One region of the Bradyrhizobium sp. 157 genome, then DNA from elsewhere that is predicted to be linked to it. Evidence: predicted binding sites of a transcription regulator. Region 1 holds the regulator's gene; the other holds the start of a gene.
What was found. Region 1 encodes PhoB, which activates phosphate uptake and scavenging genes when phosphate is short. Its sites were predicted from a motif close to TGTCATNNANCTGTCAT; they were not measured.

Region 1 (7,848 bases):
TTCTTGACCGCTTCGAGATCGCCATGCGGCACCTGGTCGAAACCGTCCATCGGCGGCCCAAAGCCTTCGAGATATTTCGCGGAGCCGGTGGCCGCGAGCGTGCCCAACGTGCGGCCGTGGAACGCGCCCTCGAAGGTGATGAGGCGATAGCGTTCTGGATGGCCCTTGGAGAATTGATAGCGGCGCACGACCTTGATCACGCCTTCCATCGCCTCCGCGCCGGAATTGCAGAAGAACACCAGGTCGGCAAAGCTCTGCTCGCAGAGCCGCGCGGCCAGCTTCTCGCCATCGGGCGACTTGAACAGGTTCGACATGTGCCAGAGCTTCGTCGACTGTTCCTGCAACGCCTTGATCAGGTGCGGATGGCAGTGACCGAGCGCATTCACCGCGACGCCTGAGGTGAAGTCGAGATAACGCTCGCCATTGGTGGCGGTCAGCCAGCAGCCTTCGCCGCGTTCGAAGCCGAGATCGACCCTGGCGAAGACGGGGAGCAGATGCGACGTGGCGCTATTGGTCATGGCAATCACTGAGGTTTGAGACCTGCCTTTGAGACCTGCCGCGGGCGTGCATTGGCGCGAACGCGGCAACAGCCGGTCTTGCGAAAACGAAACGTGCCGCCTCTTAAGGGCGGCACGTGAGAGGCATTCTATGTGGGCGGGGAGCGCTGTCAACACGCCACGGAACGGCTTTTCCTGCAGTGCAAGGGGCTGAAATCCGTAGGATTGCGGTGTGGTGGAAAACACGCAGTGAAATGCCTAGATGTCAGAACATGTGGACGCTCGGGCCCGGACTCTTGCGCCGGAGTCACGCCATATTGTAGCGTTTGGGCTGTCGGATACGACATCTCGTGCGGCAGTTCTGATCCCTGGAGTCCTTTTGTGCAGGCGTAAACGTTCGGGCGCGGTTAGCGCGCCCGGCGAGGGCTAAGGGATTCTGACCGCAGGGATTTTTGAGACGATGACATCGCCAGCGCCGCCCCGATTGGCCGGCGCGATGCGAAGGGAAGATTACGATGACGGTTTTGACCTGGTCCGACGATCGCGTCGAGCAGCTTAAGAAGCTCTGGGAAGCCGGATTGTCGGCAAGCCAGATCGCCGCGGAACTCGGAAATGTGACACGAAACGCCGTAATCGGCAAAGTGCACCGGCTGGGTCTCTCCGGCCGTGCCAAGAGCCCCTCCTCGGCCGCCCCGCGGCAGCGCAAGGCACGTCCCGCCCAGCCGATGATGCGCGTGTCGCGCCCGGTCTCGCGCGGCAATACCGCGCTCGCGCACGCCTTCGAAGTCGAGATGGAGCCGGATCCGATCGCCTTCGACAATGTCGTGCCGATGAGCCAGCGGCTGTCGCTGCTCGAACTGAACGAGGCGACCTGCCACTGGCCGGTCGGCGATCCCTCAAGCCCGGAATTCTTCTTCTGCGGCGGCAAAGCGCTCACTGGCCTGCCTTATTGCGCCCACCACTCGCGCATCGCCTACCAGCCCGCCGCCGACCGCCGCCGTCAGCAGCCGAAGCAGACAAGGTAAGTCGCGGTTCGTCGTAGCCCGGATGGAGCGAAGCGAAATCCGGGCTACGCGTTCCACTGTCATTGCGAGCGTAGCGAAGCAATCCATACTTGCTTTGCCGCACGATGGATTGCTTCGCTTCGCTCGCAATGACGATGAGAGAGTCCCCGCTTTCGCGCGGACAACGATGGAGCCTTACGGCTCCACCTTCGCAAATCGGTCATCCAGCGCGTAACCGGCGCCGCGGACGGTGCGGATCGGGTCCTGCTCGCGGCCGGGGTTGAGCAGCTTGCGCAAGCGGCCGATGTGGACGTCGACGGTGCGCTCGTCGATGTAGATGTCGCGGCCCCAGACGCTGTCGAGCAACTGCTCGCGGCTGAAGACGCGGCCGGGATGCTCCAGGAAAAATTCCAGCAGGCGATACTCGGTCGGACCGAGATCGATCTGACGGCCCGAGCGCGCGACGCGGCGTTTTTCGCGATCGAGTTCGATGTCGCCATAGGTCAGCACAGTGGCGAGCCGCTCGGGGCTTGCCCGCCGCAACAGGCCCTTCACCCGCGCCAGCAGTTCCGGAACCGAGAACGGCTTGACGATGTAGTCGTCGGCGCCGGTCGCAAGCCCGCGCACGCGCTCGCTCTCCTCGCCGCGCGCCGTCAGCATGATGATCGGCAATTGCTTGGTTTCCGGCCGGGCGCGCAGGCGGCGGCACAGCTCGATGCCGGAGAGCCCCGGCAGCATCCAGTCAAGCACGACGAGATCGGGCACGCGCTCTTTCAGCCGCGTATCCGCATCGTCGCCGCGTCCGACGGTTTCGACCTCATAGCCTTCAGCGTCGAGGTTGTAGCGCAACAGCGTGGTCAGCGCTTCCTCATCCTCGACCACCATAATGCGCGCGCTCATCTCGTATCCCTCAGCTATTCGGAACCGCGGTGGCAAAGGTCGTCATGTCGCCCTTCGGGCGCTTGTCGAGCATCTGCTGACCCTCGATCATGTAGAACACGGTTTCGGCGATGTTGGTGGCGTGATCGCCGATCCGTTCGATGTTCTTGGCGCAGAACATCAGATGGATGCAGAACGAGATGTTGCGCGGATCTTCCATCATATAGGTCAGGAGTTCGCGGAACAGCGAGGTGCAGATGGCGTCGACTTCCTCGTCGCCCTTCCACACCGCCATCGCCGCCGGCAGATCGTGCGCGGCATAGGCGTCCAGCACCGACTTGACCTGCGATTGTACCAGGTCGGTCATGTGTTCGAGGCCGCGCATCAGCTTCAGCGGCTGGAAATCGTTCTCCAGCGCCGCGACACGCTTGCCCATGTTCTTGGCGAGGTCGCCGATCCGTTCCAGATCGGTGGCAACCCGCATCGAGCCGACGATTTCGCGCAAATCGATCGCCATCGGCTGACGGCGGGCGATGGTCAGCACCGCGCGCTCCTCGATCAGATGCTGCAGGCGGTCGATCTCGACGTCGGTGGCGACGACGTGCTTGCCGAGCGCGACGTCGCGGCGGACCAGCGCGTCGACGGATTCGGTGATCATGCGCTCAGCCAGGCCGCCCATCTCGGCAACAAGGCGCGTCAATTCCTGAAGGTCGCTGTCGAATGCCTTGGCGGTGTGCTCAGAAGCCATCTGTTATCTCCTTAACCAAACCGCCCCGTGATGTAGTCCTGGGTACGTCGATCGCGCGGCGAGGTGAAAATCTTGTTGGTATCGTCGAATTCGATCAGCTCGCCGAGATACATGAAGGCGGTCTTGTCCGAGACGCGCGCCGCCTGCTGCATATTATGGGTGACGATGGCGATGGTGTAGTCCTCCGCCAGTTCCTGAATCAGTTCCTCGATCTTGGCGGTCGAGATCGGATCGAGCGCCGAGCAGGGCTCGTCAAACAGGATCACCTCGGGCCTGACCGCAACGGTGCGCGCGATGCATAGCCGCTGCTGCTGACCGCCGGACAGCGAGAGGCCACTGGCGTTCAACTTGTCCTTGACCTCGTTCCATAGCGCGCCGCCGCGCAGCGCCTTCTCGACCCGGCCGTCCATCTCGGACTTCGAGATCTTCTCATAGAGACGGATGCCGAAGGCGATATTCTCGTAGATCGTCATCGGGAACGGCGTCGGCTTTTGGAACACCATGCCGACGCGGGCCCGCAGCAGATTGAGGTCGAGCTTCGGGTCGAGGACGTTGGTCTGGTCGAGCAAGAGCTGACCGGTGGCGCGCTGACCCGGATAGAGATCATACATCCGGTTGAATATCCGCAGCAACGTGGATTTGCCGCAGCCGGACGGGCCGATGAAGGCGGTGACGCGATGGGTGCCGAGCGTGAGATTGATGTCCTTCAGCGCGTGGTGCTCGCCATAGTAGAAGTTCAGGCCGCGGGCGGTCACCTTGGGTGCGGCCTCCGGCAGCGCCACCTGCGGAACTGGGCCGCTCGCGTTACTCACGGATACGGAGAGTTCGGTCATTTGGATATCCTCTCGGCGCCAAGAATGCGCGCGCCAATGTTTAGGGCCAATACGGTGAGCGTGATCAACAGGGCACCGGCCCAGGCGAGTTGCTTCCAGTAGGCATAGGGGCTCTGGACGAAGTTGTTGATGGTCACCGGCAGGTTCGCCATCGTCTTGGTCATATCCAGGCTGAAGAACTGGTTGGAGAGCGCGGTGAACAAGAGCGGCGCGGTTTCGCCGGCGACCCGGGCGGTCGCGAGCAGGACGCCGGTGATCAGGCCAGCGCGCGCGGCACGATAGGCGATGCGCCGGATCACCAGCGAGCGCGGCATGCCGAGCGCGGACGCCGCTTCCCGCAGGGGATTGGGAACCAATCCCAGCATGTCCTCGGTGGTGCGGACCACCACGGGGATCACGATCACGGCGAGCGCGAGACATCCGGCGAACGCCGAGAACCCGCCCATCGGCACCACGATGGCGCCGTAGATGAACAGGCCGATGATGATCGAGGGCGCACTCAACAGGATGTCGTTGATGAAACGGATCACCGAGGTGAGCTTGTCGTGCTTGCCGTATTCGGCGAGGTAGGTGCCGGCGAACAGGCCGAGCGGCGCGCCAATGCCGACCCCAACCATGGTCATGATGATCGAGCCGATGATGGCGTTGCGCAGGCCGCCGTCGGTCGATCCGGGCGGTGGCGTATCCTGAGTGAAGACGGCGAAATTGATGCCGGAAAGGCCATTGAAGAACAGCGTGAACAGGATCAAAGCGAGCCAGGTCACGCCGAACAGCGCGGCGCCCATGCACAGGTACTTGACGATGATGTTGTTGCGGCGGCGAGATACGTAAATCGGGTTCATGATCTCAGTTCCCCGCTTTCTGTTCCAGCCGCATCAGCATCAGCCTTGCGGCAGCAAGAACGAAGAACGTCAAAATGAACAGCAACAGGCCGAGCAGGATCAGGCCGGACTGGTGCAGGCCGTCGCTCTCGGCGAATTCGGAAGCGATCGCAGCAGAGATCGTGGTGCCGGGCGCGAAGAGCGAGGACTGGATCTTGAACGAATTGCCGATGATGAAGGTGACCGCCATGGTCTCGCCGAGCGCGCGGCCGAGCGCCAGCATAATGCCGCCGATCACGCCGACCCGGGTATAGGGGATCACGACGTTGCGGACGACTTCCCAGGTGGTGCAGCCGACGCCGTAGGCCGCCTCCTTCAAAACCGGCGGCACCGTCTTGAACACGTCGACCGAGATTGCGGTGATGAAGGGCAGCACCATGATCGCCAAAATCAGCGAGGCATTGAACAGGCTGAGATAGGACGGCGGGCCGGCGAAGATCGTGCCGAGCACCGGGACGCCATCGAACACGCTGATCATGAACGGCTGGAAGTTGTTGGCCAGGAACGGCCCCAGCACGAAGAAGCCCCACATGCCGTAGATGATCGAGGGAATGCCGGCGAGCAGTTCGATGGCAAGGCCGATCGGACGACGCAGCCAGAGCGGGCAGATCTCGGTAAGGAACACCGCAATGCCGAGGCCGACGGGAATGGCGATCATCATCGCGATCACGGAGGTGACCAGCGTGCCGTAGATCGGGCCGAGCGCACCCAGCACCGGTGGATCGGCCGACGGCGCCCAGCGCTGCGTCCACAGGAATGCTGCGCCGTACTCCCGGATCGCGGGCCAGGCGCCGACGATCAGCGAAAGGATGATGCCGCCGAGGATCAGGAGGACCGAGATCGCGCAGGCGCGCGTGATCCAGTAGAAGGTAATATCGCCAAACTTGAAAGCGCCAAGGGCCCGGGCGCGGTCATAGGGTCCGGCAGCTTCCATTACGTCGCTTTCAACCGCCATTTCTGCCACGCTGGTCCCCTGTCTTTTACTTCAACGCCCGAAAAATGTCGCTTCTGCTTTGAGGCGATCTTCTTGACGATTTACCCGGCGTCATTCCGGGATGGTCCGAAGGGCCAGAAATCTCGAGATTTCGGATTCGCGACTTCGTCGCGCCCCGGAATGACGGGGCGCGACGTGCTCAACGTCTGCTTCAGCTCTTGATCTCGGAGGTCCAGGTCTTCTCGATCTGCTTGACGACCGAGTCCGGCATCGGGATGTAGTCGAGTTCTTCAGCCATCTTGTCGCCCTTCTCGAACGCCCACTTGAAGAACTTGATGGCTTCGGCCGAGGCCGCCTTGTCCACAGGCTCCCGGTGCATCAGGATGAAGGTCGCACCGGTGATCGGCCACGAGGCTTCGCCGGGCTGGTCGGTCAGAATCACGTAATAGTTCTTGGCGCCGGCCCAGTCAGCATTGGCGGCTGCGGCCTGGAACGCACCGATGGTCGGCTGCACGGTCTTGCCGGCCTTGTTGATGACCGCGCCATAGGTCAGCTTGTTCTGCTTGGCATAGGCGTACTCGACGTAACCGATCGAGTTCTTGGTCTGGCTGACATTGCCGGCGACGCCTTCATTACCCTTGGCGCCGACGCCGGTCGGCCACTCCACGGCGGTGCCGGAGCCGGCTTTCGCCTTCCATTCGGCATTGGTCTTGGAGAGATAGTCGGTCCAGAGGAAGGTCGTGCCCGATCCATCCGAGCGGCGAACCACCGTGATGGCCTCGCTCGGCAGCTTCAGTTTGGGATTGAGCTTGGCGATCGCGGGATCGTCCCACTTCTTGATCTTGCCGAGATAGATGTCGCCGAGCAGTTCGCCCGAGAACACCAGTTCACCCGGCTTGATGCCTTCAAGATTGACGACCGGCACTAAGGCGCCCATCGCCTGCGGCCACTGGATCATGCCGTCCTTTTCGAGCTGCTCCGGCTTGAGCGGCATGTCGCTGGCGCCGAAGGTCACGGTCTTAGCCACGATCTGCTTGATACCGGCGCCGGAGCCGATCGACTGGTAGTTCAGACCGTTGCCGGTCTCCTTCTTGTAGGCGTCGGCCCACTTCGAATAGAGCGGGAACGGGAAGGTGGCGCCCGCGCCGGTGATATCGGCAGCGAACGCCGAGGTCGACGCGGCGACCAGGCCGGCGGCGACGATTGTCTTGACGAAATTCATGGTTGATCTCCATCTCCTGAGCGAAGCGCTGTTGCGTCCGATCGCGCTCATGCCGCCCGTGTAGGCGCGGTCGATAGAGCTTTTACGAAGGTTCGATGACAGTTGGATGACATATCCAAGCGATTGAAATTGCTTGTATTTATGCCGTCGTCGGGGGTTTCGCCGGAGGAAAACAGGCAGTAAAGGTGGCGCCGTTTTTCGGCACGCTTTCGATCAAAAGACGGCCGCGATGGCGGTTAAGAATATGTTTCACCAAGGATAAACCGAGCCCGGTTCCACCCTGCGCCCGGCTGTCGCCGACATCGACCCGATAGAACCGCTCGGTCAGTCGCGGCAGGTGTTCCGGCGCGATGCCGGGGCCGAAATCGCGGACCATGACGCGGACTTCCGGCGCGCCCTCTCCCGCGGCGACCTGGTTCAGCGACACGATCACCCTGCCGCCGGACGCGCCATATTTGAGCGCGTTCTCGATCAGGTTCTCGAACAGCCGCAGCAGTTCCTCGCGATCGCCCGCAATCGCGACCGGCGTCTCCGGCAGATCGATCTCGATCGCCACCTGGCGTTCCCTGGCCAGCGGCTCCAGCCCGTCGGCGACCTGGCGAATGATCGGCACGATATCGACGCAAGCTTCGGGGCGGACATGCGCCGACAGCTCGACCCGCGACAGCGACAGCAGGTCGTCGATCAGCCGCGCCATCCGGGTCGCCTGCGTATGCATGATGGACAGAAAGCGCTCGCGCGCCTTGGCGTCATCCTTGGCCGGGCCCTGCAGCGTATCGATGAAACCCGACAAAGCGGCGAGCGGCGTGCGCAGCTCGTGGCTGGCATTGGCGACGAAATCGGCGCGCAT
Region 2 (7,848 bases), on a different contig from region 1:
CGGCGTCTTGGTGACGGTGCGAACGGCGGCGGCCAGATCGATCGCCGGCACATGCTGCGGCAATTGCAGGGCTGCCATCAAGAGGCTCGATGGAATGTAGTCGGAGGACAGGATATCCAGCAGTCCTTCGCGGGCGAGATCGATCGCGGCGATGTTGCCGGAATGCGAACCGCCGCGAACCACGTTTGGTGCCCCCATCAGGATGCCGATGCCGGCCTGATGCAGGCCGCGCGCGGCTTCCATCGTGGTCGGAAACTCCGCCACGGCGACGCGATCCTGGATCGCATCGGCGACGTTTTCCTCGGTCGTATCGTCGTGGCTGGCGAGCGGAATTTCATATTGATGCGCAAGCGCGACGATTTCGCGCATGTTGGCCGCGGCATAGGTTTTTTGATAGTGAAAGCGCTTCTCGAACAGCGCATCGAGCTCGGCGTCGGTCTTGCCGCCGCCCTTGCCGCGGTAATAATCGCGGAGCTTGACCTCGTCGCGGAACTGGCGCTGGCCCGGCGTGTGGTCCATCAACGACATCAGCCGCACGTCCGGCCGCTCGATCAGCTCCTTGGCTTCCTCGACCACGCTGGGCATCGGGATTTCGCAACGCAGGTGCAGGAAGTGGTCGGCACGCAGCAGGTTTGCCTCGCGCGCGGATGTAATCGCCTCCGCCAAGAGGCCTGCCCTGCCGTCAACCTCCTCGGCGCCGTCCTCGCGCCAGACCCGCAGCGAATCCAGAACCGTGGTAATGCCCGACGTCGCCAGCTGTCCGTCGTAGGAGACCACCGCCGCGATCGGGTCCCAAAACACCTTTGGGCGCGGCACATAGTGCATTTCGAGATGGTCGGTGTGCAGCTCGATTAGGCCTGGCATGATCAGGTCGCCGCCGGCGTCCTCGCTGCCTGACGGCGCAGTGCCCTCGCCGTATTCGGCGATTCGGCCATCTGCGAAAACGACCCAGCCGTGCTCGATCACGCGATCGGCCAGGACGAGGCGGGCATTGCCGAGGATGGTTTCGTGCTTCGAAGTCATCTCATATCTCTTCCTTCAGGCCGCGGCGGCAAACGATGTCGCGTCGACAACGCGGTCGGCGATCAGATGGCGAATTTCATCGTCATGGACGATCGCCACCATCGCGACGCGCTGTCGTTTCTTCTGTTCAATCAACTCGACGACAACCGCTCGATTGGCGGCATCGAGCGAAGCTGTGGGCTCGTCCAGCAGCAGAATCGGCAGATCGGAAATGAAACCACGCGCGATGTTGACGCGCTGCTGTTCGCCGCCGGAGAACGTCGACGGCGGCAGCGCCCACAGGCGCTCGGGAATGTTGAGGCGGCGCAGCAGCGCGCCCGCCCTCTCGCGAGCTTCCGCGCGTGCAATTCCGTTCGCGATCAGCGGCTCCGCCACCACGTCGATGCTGGCGACCCGCGGCACCGCCCGCAAGAACTGGCTGACATAGCCGATGGTCGAGCGGCGCACGCTGAGCACCTGCCGAGGTTCGGCCGTGGCGAGATCGATCACCGTGCCCTGATGCCGGATGCCGATCTGGCCGCCGTCGCAACGGTAATTGCCAAAGATCATTTTCAAGATTGAGGATTTTCCGGCGCCTGAGGGACCGGACAGCACGACGCATTCGCCCGGCTCGACCTGAAACGAGACGCCGCGTACCACGGGCAGCTCGACGCCGCCCTGCAGGTGCATGGTAAAGGTCTTTTCGGCGTTGGTGATGTCGATCATCGCAGTCATTGGCGCGCTCATGCCGGCAGGATCGAGGAGACGAGCAATTGAGTATAGGGCTCGCGGGGATCGTCGAGCACCTGGTCGGTCAGGCCGGTTTCGATGACGCGACCACCCTTCATCACCATCACACGGTGCGACAACAGCCGCGCCACCGCGAGGTCGTGGGTGACGACGATGGCGGCAAGGCCGAGCTCGCTGACGAGATTGCGCATCAGATCGAGTAGCCGCGCCTGCACCGACACGTCGAGCCCGCCGGTCGGCTCGTCCATGAACACCAGCCGCGGCTCGGTGACGAGATTGCGCGCGATCTGCAGCCGTTGCCGCATGCCGCCCGAATAGGTCCGCGGCGTGTCGTCGATACGCGCGGTATCGATCTCGACGCGCTCCAACCAGGATGAGGCGGTGCCGCGGATGCGGCCGTAATGATTCCAGCCCACCGCCATCAGCCGCTCGCCGACATTGGCGCCGGCCGAGACCGCCATCCGCAGGCCTTGCGCGGGGTCCTGGTGCACATAGCCCCAATCTGTGCGGAACAGAAAGCGACGCTCGGCCTCGCCGAGGCTGGCGAGATCGCGCAACACGCCGTCCCGCATCCGGTACGACACCCGCCCGGCGCTCGGCGCGAGTTGCGCGGATAATAGTTGCAGCAGTGTCGACTTGCCCGAGCCGGACTCGCCGACAACTGCCAGCACCTCGCCAGGATAGAGCGCAAAGGACACATCTCGGCAGGCAGTCAACCGGCCATAGGTCTTGCCTAGGTTTTTGGCGACCAGCAGCGGCTGGTCGTCCTGCATGGGGTCTCGCGGCTCAGCCATGCGCCCTCTCCTTGTGCGGCGCTGCGCTCTCACTGCCGCGATGACCGGCCAACTGGCGAGACTCGCAATAATCGGTATCCGAGCAGACGAACATCCGCCCGCCCTTGTCATCGGTGATGATTTCGTCGAGATAGGAATCGCCGGCGCCGCACAGCGCGCAAGGCGCATCGAACCGGTAGCGCGTGAACGGGTGGTCTTCGAAATCGAGCGATACCACGTCCGTGTGAGGCGGGATCGCGTAAATGCGCTTCTCGCGACCGGCGCCGAACAATTGCAGCGCCGGGCAATTGTCCATCTTCGGATTGTCGAATTTCGGTGTCGGCGACGGGTCCATCACATAGCGGGCATTGACCTTCACCGGATAGGCATAGGAGGTCGCGATATGGCCGAAGCGCGCGATGTCCTCGTACAGCTTGACGTGCATCAGGCCATATTCGCCCAGCGCATGCATGCGCCGCGTCTCGGTCTCGCGCGGCTCGAGGAACCGCAGCGGCTCGGGGATCGGCACCTGATAGACCAGCACCTGACCTGCATGCAGCGGCGCTTCGGGAATCCGGTGCCGAGTCTGGATCACGGTGGCGTCGGCCGTGGACGTGGTTGTCGCGACACCAGCGGTCTTGCCGAAGAATTTCCGGATCGAGATCGCGTTGGTGGTGTCGTCCGAACCCTGGTCGATCACCTTCAGCACATCCTGTGGCCCGAGGATCGCCGCCGTCACCTGCACGCCTCCGGTGCCCCAGCCATAGGGCATCGGCATCTCGCGGCTGGCGAACGGCACCTGATAGCCGGGAATCGCGATCGCCTTCAGGATTGCGCGACGGATCATCCGCTTTGTCTGTTCGTCGAGATAGGCGAAATTGTAAGCCGGCGCCTTCATTCCGCGGCCTCCTGCATGTCCGGCGCCTCATTGGCCTCGGCGAACTCCTTGCGCAATTTGCGCAGCAGACCGAGCTCGGATTGAAAGTCGACGTAGTGCGGCAGCTTTAGATGCTCGACGAAGCCGGTCGCCTGAACATTGTCCGAGTGCGACATCACGAATTCCTCGTCCTGGGCCGGAGCGATCACTTCCTCGCCCAGCTCGCGGGCACGCAGGCTGCGGTCGACCAACGCCATCGACATGGTCTTGCGCTCGCTTTGTCCGAAGGCCAGACCATAGCCGCGCGTAAAGCATGGCGCTTCCGTCGCTGAGCCCTTGAACTGGTTGACCATCTGGCACTCGGTCAGCTCGATCGAGCCGAGCGGGACGGCAAAGCCCGCATCCTCGGCGTAGAATTCCACCTCTACCTCGCCGAAGCGGATTTCGCCGGCAAAGGGATGGTTGCGGCCATAGCCGCGCTGCGAGGAATAGCCGAGTGCAAGCAAGAAGCCCTCGTCGGCACGCGCAAGGTTCTGCAGCCGCAGATCGCGGTCGGCCGGAAAGCTGAGCGGCTCGCGCGTGAGATCGCCGACCGTCGCATCGGCATCCGCGGCCGGCGACGATTCGATCAAGCCATCGCGACCGAGAATGTCGGTGACGCGCGGCATTTCCGTCTGCGTTGCCTCCGACGTCGCCGGCTGCTCCGGCACAAAACCGTCCGCAAGCTGCGGGTCTAGCAAACGATGGGTATAATCGAAGGTCGGCCCCAGGATCTGGCCACCTGGAATATCCTTGAAGGTCGAGGAGATGCGCCGACGCACCTGCATCTCGCCCGTATTGACCGGCTCGGTCGGGCCGAAGCGCGGCAATGTGGCGCGAAAGGCGCGGACCAGGAAGATCGCCTCGATCAGGTCGCCGCGCGCCTGCTTGATCGCGAGTGCCGCCAGCTCGCGGTCGTAGAGCGAGCCTTCGGTCATGACGCGGTCGACGCCGAGCGAGAGCTGCTCGGCGATCTGCGCCAGCGAGAGTTCGGGCACATCACGGTCGCCGCGCCGCTCATGCGCCAGCAGGCGGTGGGCGTTCTCAATGGCGCGTTCGCCTCCTTTGACGGCTACATACATGGGCTACGCTCCGCTTGCGACCAGCCGCGTGGTTCGGGGGATCGCGACGATCAAGTCGTCATGGACCAGCACGACGTCGAGGCCGCGCGGGAACAGGCCTTCGTTGATGGTGAGCCGCTGAAAGAGGTCGCGCGGTTGGAGCATCGCCTGCAGCAGCGCTGTACCGTCGATGCCCGGCCCCTTCACCTCGAAGGTCGGTCCCTGTGTCAGGCTCTCGACCTGTAGGATCAGTGTCGTCGACTGATCAGGATACTCGTTACTGCCGAACGCGAAGCGATCGAGCGCCGGCAGGTTCCCGGCGTCGCCGACTAGCGCGAAGCTGGCGATCGAGGAATCCGCGATCACCGGCGCACTGGTATGGAACTTGAGCCACTTCGCAACGTCAAGCGTGACCGACATCGCGGCGTCGAGCCAGATCGGCGTGTCGTGATCGAACAGCGTCAGCGCGATCGCCGCCGCGCCGCGCATCATCCCGGCCGGCGCGCCGACGGCCGCCGTGACCCGTTGCACGCTGCCGGGACGCGCCATCGCGTCCATCACGGAGCGGAAGGTCGACTGCGCCGACAGCACCTTGTCGGCAAACCCCGCGGGCAATTCTGCAACTGTCGTCATCGCATCACCCCTCGCCGCGCACCATGGTGTAGAAATCGACCCGCGTCGCCGCCGTCTCGGCCGCCTTGCGGCTGCGATCGGCGCTCATGGCGGCACGTAATGGCCCGATCACCTTGGTCTCGACCTCACCCGAAAACTCCGTCGACTGCACCATGGCATCACACAGCGCGATCATCTGCGCCTTCTGCCTGTCGCGGCCGAGCACGTAGCCAAATCCGATCTCGCCGGTCGCAAGACGCACCGCCGCGCGCGACACGGTGGCCTCGCCAAGATTGAACGGCGCACCGTCGCCGCCGACGCGGCCGCGCACCATCACGAGGCCATTCTCCGGCTCGCGCAGGTTTTCGTGTTCGGGTACCGCGATTGCCGCGAGATAGCCCGCAATGTCGCCAGTCTCGGAATGCGCGAGCACCGCCATCGCGGCCCTCCGCTGCGCCTCTCCGCTGTTCCGCCCGGTCAAGCTCATGAGCCATCTTGCCTGAATCAAGTTGTCTATGATAGTAGACAACTTGATAACGAAGCGCCATGACTGTTTCGTGACAAACGGATAATTTCTGGTATCACCAAGCCATGAGCCTGCAGGAGAGTTCCGGCGTCGCCTTGTGGCGCCAGGTCGCCGACGGTATCGAGCGCGGCATTGCCGACGGCCGCTTTGCAGCGGGCGAAAAGCTGCCGGGCGAGATCGAGATCGCCGATACCTATCGGGTCAACCGCCACACCGTGCGGCGCGCACTGGCTGCGCTTGCCGAACGCGGCCTGGTGCGCGCCGAACGCGGCAGCGGCACCTATGTCGAGGCGCAGCGCATCGCGTATCCCTTGCGCTCGCGGACGCGATTTTCCGAAATCGTCGGCGCCGGCGGCCGCGAGCCCCGCGGCCAATTGATCGATGCCTCCGAAGAGCCCGCGACGCGCGAGTTGGCCCGTGAGCTCGGACTGAGGACCGGTGCGCCCCTGATCCGGATCGAATCGGTGCGGCTCGCTGACCGCACGCCGATCTGCGTCAGCACCAGTTGGCTCTCCGCCGATCGCTTCCCGGGCGCCGGAACCGTCTTCGCCAACGCACGCTCAATGACCAAACTGCTGGCGCATTACGGCGTTCGCGATTACCGCCGCGCCTCAACCCGCGTCACCGCCGGGATCGTGGACGCCACCGATGCCGCAAGGCTCGATCTCGCGCTCGGGCGTCCCGTGCTGGTCGTTGACAGCACGGACGTCGATACCGACGATAAGCCGATCGTGACCAAGCGCTCGCGCTTTGCTGCTGAGCGTGTCGAATTCGTGGTCGAGGGCGGCTAGCCTAGCCATGAGATGTTACGCGATTGGCCGCTGCCCGATGATCGCGAAACGCAGTTTGCCCGAGATCCAATCAATTGCCGATACCGTCATCAGGATAAGCAAAATCAGAAACGAAACCTTTTGCCATTCCAGCACCCGGATTTGTTCGGCAAGCTGAAGTCCAATTCCACCTGCTCCAACGATTCCGATAATCGTCGCTGACCGCGTATTCGATTCAAAATAGTAGAGCACCTGGCTCAACAGGATTGGAAAGACCTGCGGCAAAAACCCGAACCGGACGCTATGGAGATGGTTGCCCCCCGATGACTGGACTCCCTCAGCGGGGTTCTTGTCGGCAGCCTCGATCGCTTCCGAGAATAACTTTCCAAACGTCCCAAAATCGCTGCAGATAACCGCAAGGATACCTGCGAACGGGCCCAGCCCCACGATACCGACCCAGATGAGAGCCCAGATCAAGATATCGACACCACGGATGGTGTCGAGACTGCGGCGCGTCAAAAAGTGAACGATCCGGTTTGCAACTACATTGCGCGCCGCCAGCAGGGATACGGGTAACGCGAGCAAAGCCCCGCCCAGCGTGCCGAGAAATGCGATCGAAACCGTCTCTCCGAGCGCATGCAGATACTTCAATACTTCCGCCCAAGAGCCAGGATGGGGCGGCAACATGAGCTGAACGAATCCACCCAGCCTGACCATTCCGTCAGAGAGCCGGTGAAAGGGAATTTCGAGTTGGATGATCCCGAACAGAAAAAGCGCGACCGCCCCGCCAACGCCTATTGCGATTTTTCCCCGGTGCCACCAGTCCGGGCGGAAAATATCCGGATGACGTTCGACGATGCCGGCCTGGTTTTCAAAACTGAAGGAGTTCATGCCGCGGAGCCCTCCAGCCCGAGGAGGCGGTGGCGCGCGCGCTCCGTGATAAAGTCGATCAGCATGACGGTGACGACAATGAGCAAAAGGATGGCACTGACATCGGTGTAATAGAACTTGCGAACGGCCTCGATCAAATCCTGGCCGATCCCGCCGGCGCCGACAAAACCCATCACAGCCGCGCCCCGAACGTTAATCTCGAATCTCAGCAGGGCATAGCTTACGAAATTCGAAAGAACCTGAGGCACCGCGCCAAATCGGACAATCTGAAGCCAGCTTCCTCCGCTCGCCGCTATCCCCTCGATCGGTTTACTGTCGATATTCTCGACAACTTCAGCGAACTGTTTGCCTAGCGCACCGGTGGTATGGATTGCGATCGCGAGAACGCCCGGCAGCGGTCCCAGACCGAATGCGAGCACGAAAATCAAGGCAAAGACGATCTCTGGCACGGTCCTGCAAAATTCGAGAACGCGCCGCGTGACAAAAACGGTCGTACGCGACCTGACGAGGTTGGCCGACGCGAGGAAGCAGAGAACGAAACCGCAGA

Region 2: phnF (phosphonate metabolism transcriptional regulator PhnF) is a predicted target of PhoB. The motif match lies at 5,661-5,677, and genes of this name have one in related genera.

The regions. Positions count from the first base shown of each region.
Region 1 is NZ_JADPKF010000077.1:133,281-141,128, forward strand. It holds gene IVA95_RS20150 (aspartate aminotransferase family protein) at 1-518, opposite strand, end outside; gene IVA95_RS20155 (GcrA family cell cycle regulator) at 1,013-1,522, shown strand; gene phoB (phosphate regulon transcriptional regulator PhoB) at 1,697-2,401, opposite strand; gene phoU (phosphate signaling complex protein PhoU) at 2,412-3,128, opposite strand; gene pstB (phosphate ABC transporter ATP-binding protein PstB) at 3,140-3,961, opposite strand; gene pstA (phosphate ABC transporter permease PstA) at 3,958-4,803, opposite strand; gene pstC (phosphate ABC transporter permease subunit PstC) at 4,808-5,806, opposite strand; gene pstS (phosphate ABC transporter substrate-binding protein PstS) at 5,988-6,998, opposite strand; gene IVA95_RS20190 (ATP-binding protein) at 7,138-7,848, opposite strand, start outside.
Region 2 is NZ_JADPKF010000015.1:69,146-76,993, reverse strand. It holds gene IVA95_RS03050 (alpha-D-ribose 1-methylphosphonate 5-triphosphate diphosphatase) at 1-1,023, opposite strand, end outside; gene phnL (phosphonate C-P lyase system protein PhnL) at 1,039-1,737, opposite strand; gene phnK (phosphonate C-P lyase system protein PhnK) at 1,746-2,546, opposite strand; gene IVA95_RS03035 (alpha-D-ribose 1-methylphosphonate 5-phosphate C-P-lyase PhnJ) at 2,539-3,423, opposite strand; gene IVA95_RS03030 (carbon-phosphorus lyase complex subunit PhnI) at 3,420-4,523, opposite strand; gene phnH (phosphonate C-P lyase system protein PhnH) at 4,527-5,135, opposite strand; gene phnG (phosphonate C-P lyase system protein PhnG) at 5,140-5,553, opposite strand; gene phnF (phosphonate metabolism transcriptional regulator PhnF) at 5,706-6,431, shown strand; gene phnE (phosphonate ABC transporter, permease protein PhnE) at 6,447-7,301, opposite strand; gene phnE (phosphonate ABC transporter, permease protein PhnE) at 7,298-7,848, opposite strand, start outside.